One region of the Brevibacillus sp. HB1.2 genome, then DNA from elsewhere that is predicted to be linked to it. Evidence: riboswitches for the same ligand, from Rfam matches in the RefSeq annotation. Region 1 holds a riboswitch; the other holds the start of a gene.

Region 1 (4,406 bases):
GACCCTTGATGAGCGACACGCAGCATGTAGCTGGTGTATCCCAGCATGACAAACGAAGGCTCTGTCGCTTCCAGCTCCGCGCGAGAGATGCCAAATCGCTCAGCATACTGACGATGCAGCTCCATCTCTGTGTTCAGCGTCGATTCTTGCAAAGCAGCGAATCTGGAGCTTGTTTCCAGATCGTACGCCTTCACACTCGCAATCGCGAACATTTTCGCATAATCAATCAGATAGATGTAGTCTTGTTTCATGTAATATTTGAATGCACCAACGGGCAGGCTGCCATCTCCAAGTCCGGTGACGAAAGGATGTTGATGAACACGCTCCCAGATCGGGGCTACACTTTTTCTCAAACGATCAGTAAAGGTTGTCATGCGATACTCACTCCTTCGCTTCCTTTGGGGTATTGCACCAGGTGGCAATAAATCGGGCCATAATCTGGGCAAAATGAACAAGCTGGTCAGGATCAATGGATTCATCTACGGCATGTGCATACGTGAGCTCACCGGGCCCGAATAGTACAGCCGGAATGCCTGCATGCGCAAACCAGCCTGCATCCGTCACCGTAGGCGACATATTAACGACAGGCGCTTGATGCATGTGACTTTCATAGGCGGATTGCAGCATTGCCAACCCCGGATGTTCCGTATCCAACTCCAGTGAAGGGAAAATTTCACCGCGCTCCTCAATCATCGAACGTCCTCCCCACCGGAATGTTGGAGGATTGTCTCTCAACCAAAGATCAGCTGCTGCTGCACGCCCGACATGATCCTCGATCTCTCGGATGATCTCTTCGTAGGATTCATTCGGATAAAAATGAACAGTAATCCATAGTGCGCAACGGTCTGCGATGAACGCTGCGTGACGACCACCCTCGATGACTGCGGGATTGATCGTATTGCTGCCTGGTAGAAAGCCGGGGTAGGACTTCATGACAGCCCAATCCCGTTCCAGCTCCTGTAGTGCGCTGATCACCTTCGTCATTTTTTCAATGGCAGAAGCTCCCCGTACGCGTCCGCCTGCATGAATGGTCTGTGCGCGCATTCCGTCATGCAGCGTCGTCGGACTCTCAATCGTGATCCAGCCTGTGATGACCCCGCCCTGTCCTTGCATTTGGAGATTGCTCGTATCCACTACAACGGCGTAGTCAGCTTGATAGCCTCGCTCGATGGCGACCAATGTCCCCGCTTCACCCGCTTCTTCTCCGATGACGGATTGAAAGAGCAGATCTCCTTGGAGCTCCATTCCGTGTTCGCGCAGCATTTGGATCGCAAACAAGCTCGCTGCCAGTCCACCTTTCATATCCGCAACACCACGGCCGTACAGGCGCCCATCCTTGCCATGTGTCAGAGTAAACGGTGGATAGGTCCACCCCGTGTCATCTCCGACTTCAGCCACATCGATATGCCCGTTGACAATCAAACTGTTTGCCTGACTAGAGGCACTCCCTGATAACCGGCCGACGATATTGTCGTCTCCTGGATATACCGTCCAGCGTTCGACCTCGAATCCCATCGCTTGCAATCTGTTGGCGATTACTCCTTGTGCGGCATCGCTGTTTCGCGCGGGAGGACTCACAGTCGGATGAGAAACGAGCTCTGCCAGTAATGCGAACAGCTCTTCTTTGCGGCTGGCAATCGATTCTACCGCTTCTGTCAGTCGATCCACGCTACTCAATCATCCCTTCAGTCGGGCTGCTTGCGGACGCGTAGCGCTTTTTCGCGATACGGCCTGCCAGGAAGCCTTTGCGACCTGCTTCCACCCCGAGCTTCATCGCTTCTGCCATCAAGACAGGATTGTCAGCGAGTGCGACTGCTGTATTCAACAAGACACCGTCAGCACCTAGTTCCATCGCTTTCGCGCAGTCTGCTGGCGAGCCAATTCCTGCATCGACGATAATCGGTACCTTAGCATCCTCGATGATAAAGCGGAGGTTGTTTTCATTGACAATCCCTTGTCCGGAACCAATTGGTGACGCACCTGGCATAACCGCATGTACGCCGACTTCTTGTAAACGTCTAGCAAGAATCGGGTCGTCATTGGTGTAGGTCAGTACGATAAAGCCTTCTTCCACCAAGATTTTCGAAGCCTCGAACGTACCAATCGGGTCAGGGAGAAGGGTTTTCGGGTCTCCAATGACTTCTACCTTGATCATGTCACACAATCCTGATGCTTTAGCCAAACGAGCAATGCGCACTGCTTCTTCAGCTGTATAGGCACCTGCTGTATTAGGTAGCAAGGTGAATTTTTTCAAATCGAGCTGTTCCAAAAAGTTTGGTTCTTGCGGATTTTCCAAATTCAAGCGACGAATCGCAAATGTCAAAATCTCTGCTTCCGACACCTCTACCGCTTTCCCTTGTGTATCCAAATCAGCGAATTTACCTGTCCCGAGAAGCAAACGGGAGCGAAACTCGTAAGGTCCAATTTTCAATGTATCCATCATAATGATCATCCTCCTCCGACAAAATGAACGATTTCTATGCGATCTCCGTCTGCAATCGGTGTTTGTTCGTACGCGGAGCGATCAATAATTTCTCCATTTCGTTCTACGACGACAATCTTTTCTTGCAGGGAATAAGAAGCAAGCAAGGCTCGCACTGTCGTGATCTCTTCCGCCAACTCTACTTTTTTCCCATTCAGCTGAACAATCATTGATTACCTCCTTCTACTGGAAAAAAAACGGCTTCTCCCGCCTGCCTGAGTCGATTCAGACAAACAGAAGAAGCCGTATACCCATCCCATCTCCCCAGACGAATGGCATAAAAAAACCATCCGCCTCGGATGGTTGAGTGAGATCTGATCATGCATGCACGCAAACAAGCATAGTTCTGCTCGGATGCGACACCGTGATACTGATTCCAAATACCTCTTCCTCCGCTGGCATGACCCAGGTCAGGTTCAACGGTCAGTAACACACTCGTTACAATCTCAGCCAACGTTGCTTGGCCCCCGTTTGGTAGTAAAGCTATGCAATTGTCGTACATTCGAGTACTACAGTACCACTCTATTTCGTGTTTGTAAAGGCTTCCTTGTGCATCTTTTCCAGCTCAATGAGACAACGCTCTGCCCAAGCTGCCATTTTCGAAAGCTTTTCCATTTCTCTCTCCATCGCCTGACGCACAGATTCCTTGTAGTCCGGAATCGCGCCATTATAGCGAATGACCCCTTGGACAGGCGTCATGAATTTTTCCATGTAAGAGAGTGCTGGACGCTGGTGAAACAGCGGCACATCTACTTCGTAGGAAGAATGCAAATCGCCTTGCGTCGGGTATTTAGTAACGGCCAACACTTTTACCAGCAGCTTCGAATCGTGGATTTCCAATACTTCTGCAATATATTCTCCAGTTCGCTGCGCCACGCGAACGATATCTCCCGGATTCCAGTTCATCGCGGTTTCCTCCTTTTATTCAATCAAATGTATTTACATTAGTGAGGCTTCCAGCAGTTTGCGAGCATGCAGCAATACTTCTTCCGCATCCACTACTGACTGACCACCACCCTGTGCCATGGCAGGATTTCCTCCGCCTTTTCCTTCAATGACCGGCAATGTTTCTTTCAACACTTGATTGATGGCTACGTTGACTTCTTGCCCACGAGCAAACACGATTTGCATTTTGTCTTCGGTAGTAGCAGCTAAAAGGCAAATCGCATCTGGCGCCAGAGCAGTAGCCAGCTGTGCGAACTGCTGAAGCTGTTGAATGGTTTTGTCCGTGAAGGTATGCATAATGAGGCGAGAATGACCGAGTTGGCTAGCAGCAGATAGTTGTTGATTGACTTCCACTTCTAACAGCTGCTTATCCACTTCTGCCAATTTTGCCTTCAAGGTGTCACGTTCTGCAAGGAGGCGTTCCGTCTGTGCGATCAGTTCACCTTCATTGGTAGCGAGCAGCTTCGCCGTATCACGAACGACAGCTTGCTTTTGGTTGTAGTCCCGCAAAGCTCGCCAGCCACAGATGAATTCCAGACGAATGTTTCCGCGATGTCGCTCCCAGCCCAAGATCTTGATCATCCCGACTTCGCCCGTACGTGCAGGATGTGTTCCTCCACATGGGTTGTAATCAAACTCAGGAATCATCACGACACGAATGTTTTCAGTAACGGTCGGCTGTTTTTTCAAGGGCAGCGTTGCCAACTCCTCGTCATCAACGAACCGCGCTATGATGGGGTGGTTTTCCAGAACAATCTGATTCGCTCGCTTCTCTACCTTCTCCCATACATCTGTTGTCAACTCATCCAGTCGTACATCAATGGTGACACGTTCTTTGCCCAAGTGAAAGGCAACAGTCTCCGCTTGCACGACTTCCAGGAAGGAAGCAGATAAAATGTGTTGTCCAGCATGCTGTTGCATATGATCGAAGCGACGGTCCCAATCGATGTGACCCGTTACTTCCGCTATGCTTTCAGAT
Region 2 (4,406 bases), on a different contig from region 1:
TGGTAGGCTCAAAAGGAAAAAGCGGAGTTAGTTCCATAGCTGCCACCTCTATGTTTAGTTGGGACTTGCCCAGTTTTCTAATACAGTTTCACGGATGGGCATGATCTATACGAGTGGTGATTGCGGATGCATTCTTGTGAGAATTTTACGAAACTTTTTTATTGATTAAGTATTGAATTCAAGCTATACTACTTATATAAAGTAACTGATGGGTTAGCGGATTGGGCTGTATCTGGTTGAACTGCTTCCTCCTTCCGTGGTACGTCCACCACACCTCATGGGAAGGGAGCTGTTCTCTGATATGGCCCTTTTTGTGTCTAACTCGGGTTGGGAATGTTTGTTGTTCACTTTCTTTAATCCTTTTTTCATTGATATACAATTAGCGACTTGTTTATAATGACTGTGCGAACTCATTTACGAAAGAAGGAATTGACTTGCCGTTTCTTCGGTTTAAAGGCTTTGCGAAGCAAGACATAGAGCCCATTTCTCAGATTCTTATAGAAGAGTTTTCTAAAATTGCTGAGGTAGCTCAGGAAAAGGTGAAATTGGAGCTGCTTCAGGTAGAGCAATTGACGAATAGTCCTTTGTCTGTAGAGATCATGATGTTTCCCCGTGAACAAAAGCAACATGATGCGATTGCTAGTGCCATACACGGCATTTTGAAGAAGCAAGGCTTTCTGCATATCCATATTTTCTTCATTCTGCTATCGCCTACTCTCTATTATAAAGAAGGACTTCCGTTGCAAGTTGGAATGACGAAATAAGCAAGAAAAAAGGTCGAGATCCTCCAAAAGGGATTTCGACCTTTTTCTATTAATAATAGAGGCTTTCGGTTTGTAGGCACTTGGAGCATGTTCGCGTAAGTGGACTCTCGATATAGACGTGGCTGCAGTCCTGTTGAATCAGCCGCAATTGCTGTTTGGATTGCTCTAGCTCAGCCTCTAGTCGAATGATCTTTTCGCGTAAACGACTGGCTTCCTCCATAGGCATCCCCCTTCATTAGGAATGGTACAAGCGGCTTCCCTGTTCGCGGAACTCACGCGATTTTTCCTGCATTCCGGAAAGAATGGCGGGATCTTGGGCAGCCCCTTGTTCATTGGCGATGTGACGAATGTCGTGCGATATTTTCATGCTGCAAAATTTAGGTCCGCACATGGAACAAAAATGGGCGGATTTGGCGGCTTCTGCTGGTAACGTTTCGTCGTGATATTCACGGGCGCGCTCTGGGTCCAGGGACAAATTGAATTGATCGTTCCAGCGAAAATCAAAGCGAGCTTTGGATAAGGCGTCGTCTCGCAGTTTTGCCCGCGGATGTCCTTTTGCGAGATCAGCGGCATGCGCTGCGATTTTGTATGCGATTAAACCGTTGCGTACATCCTCTTTATTGGGTAGGCCGAGGTGCTCCTTGGGCGTTACGTAGCAGAGCATCGCTGTTCCGAACCATCCAATCATGGCGGCGCCAATCGCTGAAGTAATGTGATCATAGCCGGGAGCGATGTCGGTCGTGAGTGGCCCAAGTGTGTAAAAAGGAGCCTCATGGCAAATGGATAACTGTTTATCCATATTTTCGCGAATGAGATGCATGGGGACGTGACCAGGACCTTCAATCATGACTTGTACGTCGTGTTCCCACGCAATTTTTGTGAGTTCTCCCAATGTTTCAAGCTCCGCGAACTGGGCCTCGTCATTCGCATCCGCGATGGAGCCAGGACGTAGTCCATCTCCGAGCGATACACAAATGTCATAGGCCTTCAGAATTTCGCAAATTTCAGCAAAATGCGTATACAAAAAGTTTTCTTCATGATGGGCCAGGCACCATGCGGCTAAAATCGATCCACCGCGAGAGACGATACCTGTAACACGGTTAGCTGTCATAGGAATGTAGCGCAATAGAACACCAGCATGAATCGTGAAGTAATCGACGCCTTGTTCTGCTTGCTCAATCAAGGTGTCTCGGTATACCTCCCATGTCAAATCCTCGGCTTTCCCATTTACTTTTTCAAGTGCTTGATAAATCGGGACAGTACCGACTGGAACAGGACTATTGCGGATAATCCACTCCCGCGTGGTGTGTATATGTTTTCCCGTCGAGAGGTCCATGATGGTGTCCGCACCCCAACGGACCGACCAAATCATTTTTTCGACTTCTTCTTCCATCGAAGAGCTGACAGCTGACGTTCCGATGTTGGCATTGATTTTGACATGAAAGTTACGGCCAATGATCATCGGCTCGCTTTCAGGATGATTGACGTTAGAAGGGAGGATCGCACGTCCAGCGGCGATTTCTGCCCGTACAAATTCAGGGGAGACTCCCTCGCGAATGGCAACGTATTCCATTTCCGGTGTGATGATATTTTTTCGGGCATAATGAAGCTGGGTAACATTTTTTCCTGACTTTGCCCGTTTTGGTTTGTAGCCCTCTCGAGGGAAAGTGGGGAGGGTGGCTGCCTTTGCTTCGTTTCGGATGCCGTCGTCGACTAGTTGTGGTTCGCGACCGACATACGTTTCCGCATCATTTCGCTCATCGATCCACTCGTGGCGGATGGAGGGCAGTCCTACTTGAATGTCAGGAACGTAACCCGTTGCGGTGTACTCGCCACTCGTATCGTACACGCGAAGAGGGGGATTGGGTGTGGAGCCAGACAATCCTTCGGTAGGATGAAGGGAAATCTCGCGCATCGGGACGCGGATGTCCGCACGACTACCTGTTTCGTATACTTTGCGACTGCCTGGAAAAGAAGACACCAATGACATAAGAAAAACCTCCTTGATTTGGTTGCACGAAAGCGAGAACCGTTTAGGGAGGCGAAAGAAACTGCCCGCGAAAAAGCGCCGCATAAAACAATATGCGACGCCAACGCGAGAGTAGAGAAGAAACGGGTATCCTAAAAAGATACACGCATCTTTTCGTGTCGTATATGACATTCCTCCGCTGGCATTACCCAGTTCAGGTTCAACGGTCGATGGCACAGTACCATCCTCTCAGCCTGGTGATTTCCAAGCTCCCGTGCTTTTTTGTATTTTGGATTGCAAGAATAGGATAACGGGAAGTCCATTTAATTTCAAGGAAAATTTTCCAACGAAAAAATTGCGGGTGTGCAACACATTTTCCTCCCCCCTATTCTCATGAATCGGACTAAAACTGTTTCTGTAGACCCACATGAATCCTATCTGTTACGATGAAGTTCGAAAAAAAGCAACTGCTTCCAGCGCTTTGATTTTCCGCGTTGTCGAAGCAGGCTGGAGAAGTATTTTGAGGTGATGAGGTATGGATGTCTATTCGGATCTAAAACAAGGAGAACGTGGAGCGTGGGTGAGTATTTTCGCCTACATATTTTGCTCTGTATTAAAAATAGGAGTTGCTTATGTCACTGCGTCAGAAGCTTTAATGGCCGACGGTCTTAACAACTCAACGGATGTCGTCGCATCGATTGCTGTTTTGATCGGGCTGCGAATTGCAAGGAAACCACCTGATAAAGATCACCCGTATGGTCATTTTCGGGCGGAGACGATTTCAGCACTTGTCGCATCATTTATTATGCTATTTGTCGGAGTTCAAGTCGTTACGAATGCCGTACCATCCTTGTTGGACCCACATCATACGGCTCCTAACCTGTTGGCAGGGTGGACAGCACTTGCGACTGCAGTCATAATGCTTGGCGTTTATCGCTACAATAAAAAGCTCGCCATCAAAACAAACAGCCAAGCACTAAATGCAGCGGCAGCTGACAACCGTTCAGACGCATTCGTCAGTATCGGGACGTTTATCGGGGTAGCTGGCGCACAATTTCAATTGCACTGGCTCGATCCTTTAGCTGCTTTTGTTGTTGGTCTCATCATCTTGAAAACTGCTTGGGACATTTTCAGGGAAGCAACTCACCGTTTGACAGATGGCTTTGACGAGAGCGAGCTAGCGGACCTGCGGGCTACCATTTCCTCGATTTCGGGAGTTAAGGATATCAGTGACATCAAAGCCCGCTACCACGGAAGCAGCGTGCTCGTTGATGTTGTCATCCATGTAGATCCAGGTCTGAATGTGGTGGAGAGCCACACCATCACCGAGAAAATTGAAGAACAGATGCGCAAGATTCACCGCATTAACGCTGTTCATATCCATATTGAACCATGCAGGAAGATGGCGCCAAGCTAGATGTCTATATGTGAATACAAAAAAACCTGTCCAGAGTGGGCAGGTTTTTTTATGTGCAGATTAAACAGGGGTTGCCTTCTTTTTGCGCAGTGTTTTGGTTGTAGAAGTAGTCGTTTTCTTTTTTTGATCGGTTGCGGTCTCCTTTTTCGATGCTTGCTCTTTTTCGGACGAGGAGGCAGCGGTGGTGCGTTTTCGCGCAGGCTTTGACGGAGTCGGTTCAGGCTCGATTTTGATGGGTATTGCGGCTTGACCAGCT

The links. A riboswitch is a leader RNA that binds a small molecule or an ion and turns the genes downstream of it on or off. The one in region 1 is predicted to bind thiamine pyrophosphate.
Region 2: another riboswitch for thiamine pyrophosphate. It lies ahead of thiC (phosphomethylpyrimidine synthase ThiC); the one in region 1 lies ahead of thiS (sulfur carrier protein ThiS).

Annotation. Positions count from the first base shown of each region.
Region 1 is NZ_JABMIU010000022.1:21,498-25,903, forward strand. Features, by position in the region: gene tenA (thiaminase II) at 1-374, opposite strand, end outside; gene HPY28_RS28065 (acetylornithine deacetylase) at 382-1,677, opposite strand; gene HPY28_RS28070 (thiazole synthase) at 1,670-2,443, opposite strand; gene thiS (sulfur carrier protein ThiS) at 2,449-2,652, opposite strand; TPP riboswitch at 2,853-2,963, opposite strand; gene kapB (kinase-associated lipoprotein KapB) at 3,005-3,388, opposite strand; gene HPY28_RS28085 (alanyl-tRNA editing protein) at 3,422-4,406, opposite strand, start outside.
Region 2 is NZ_JABMIU010000002.1:199,595-204,000, reverse strand. Features, by position in the region: gene HPY28_RS05830 (ATP-dependent DNA ligase) at 1-37, opposite strand, end outside; gene HPY28_RS05825 (DUF1904 family protein) at 435-764, shown strand; gene HPY28_RS05820 (hypothetical protein) at 814-984, opposite strand; gene thiC (phosphomethylpyrimidine synthase ThiC) at 1,000-2,754, opposite strand; TPP riboswitch at 2,907-3,019, opposite strand; gene HPY28_RS05810 (cation diffusion facilitator family transporter) at 3,269-4,150, shown strand; gene ku (non-homologous end joining protein Ku) at 4,211-4,406, opposite strand, start outside.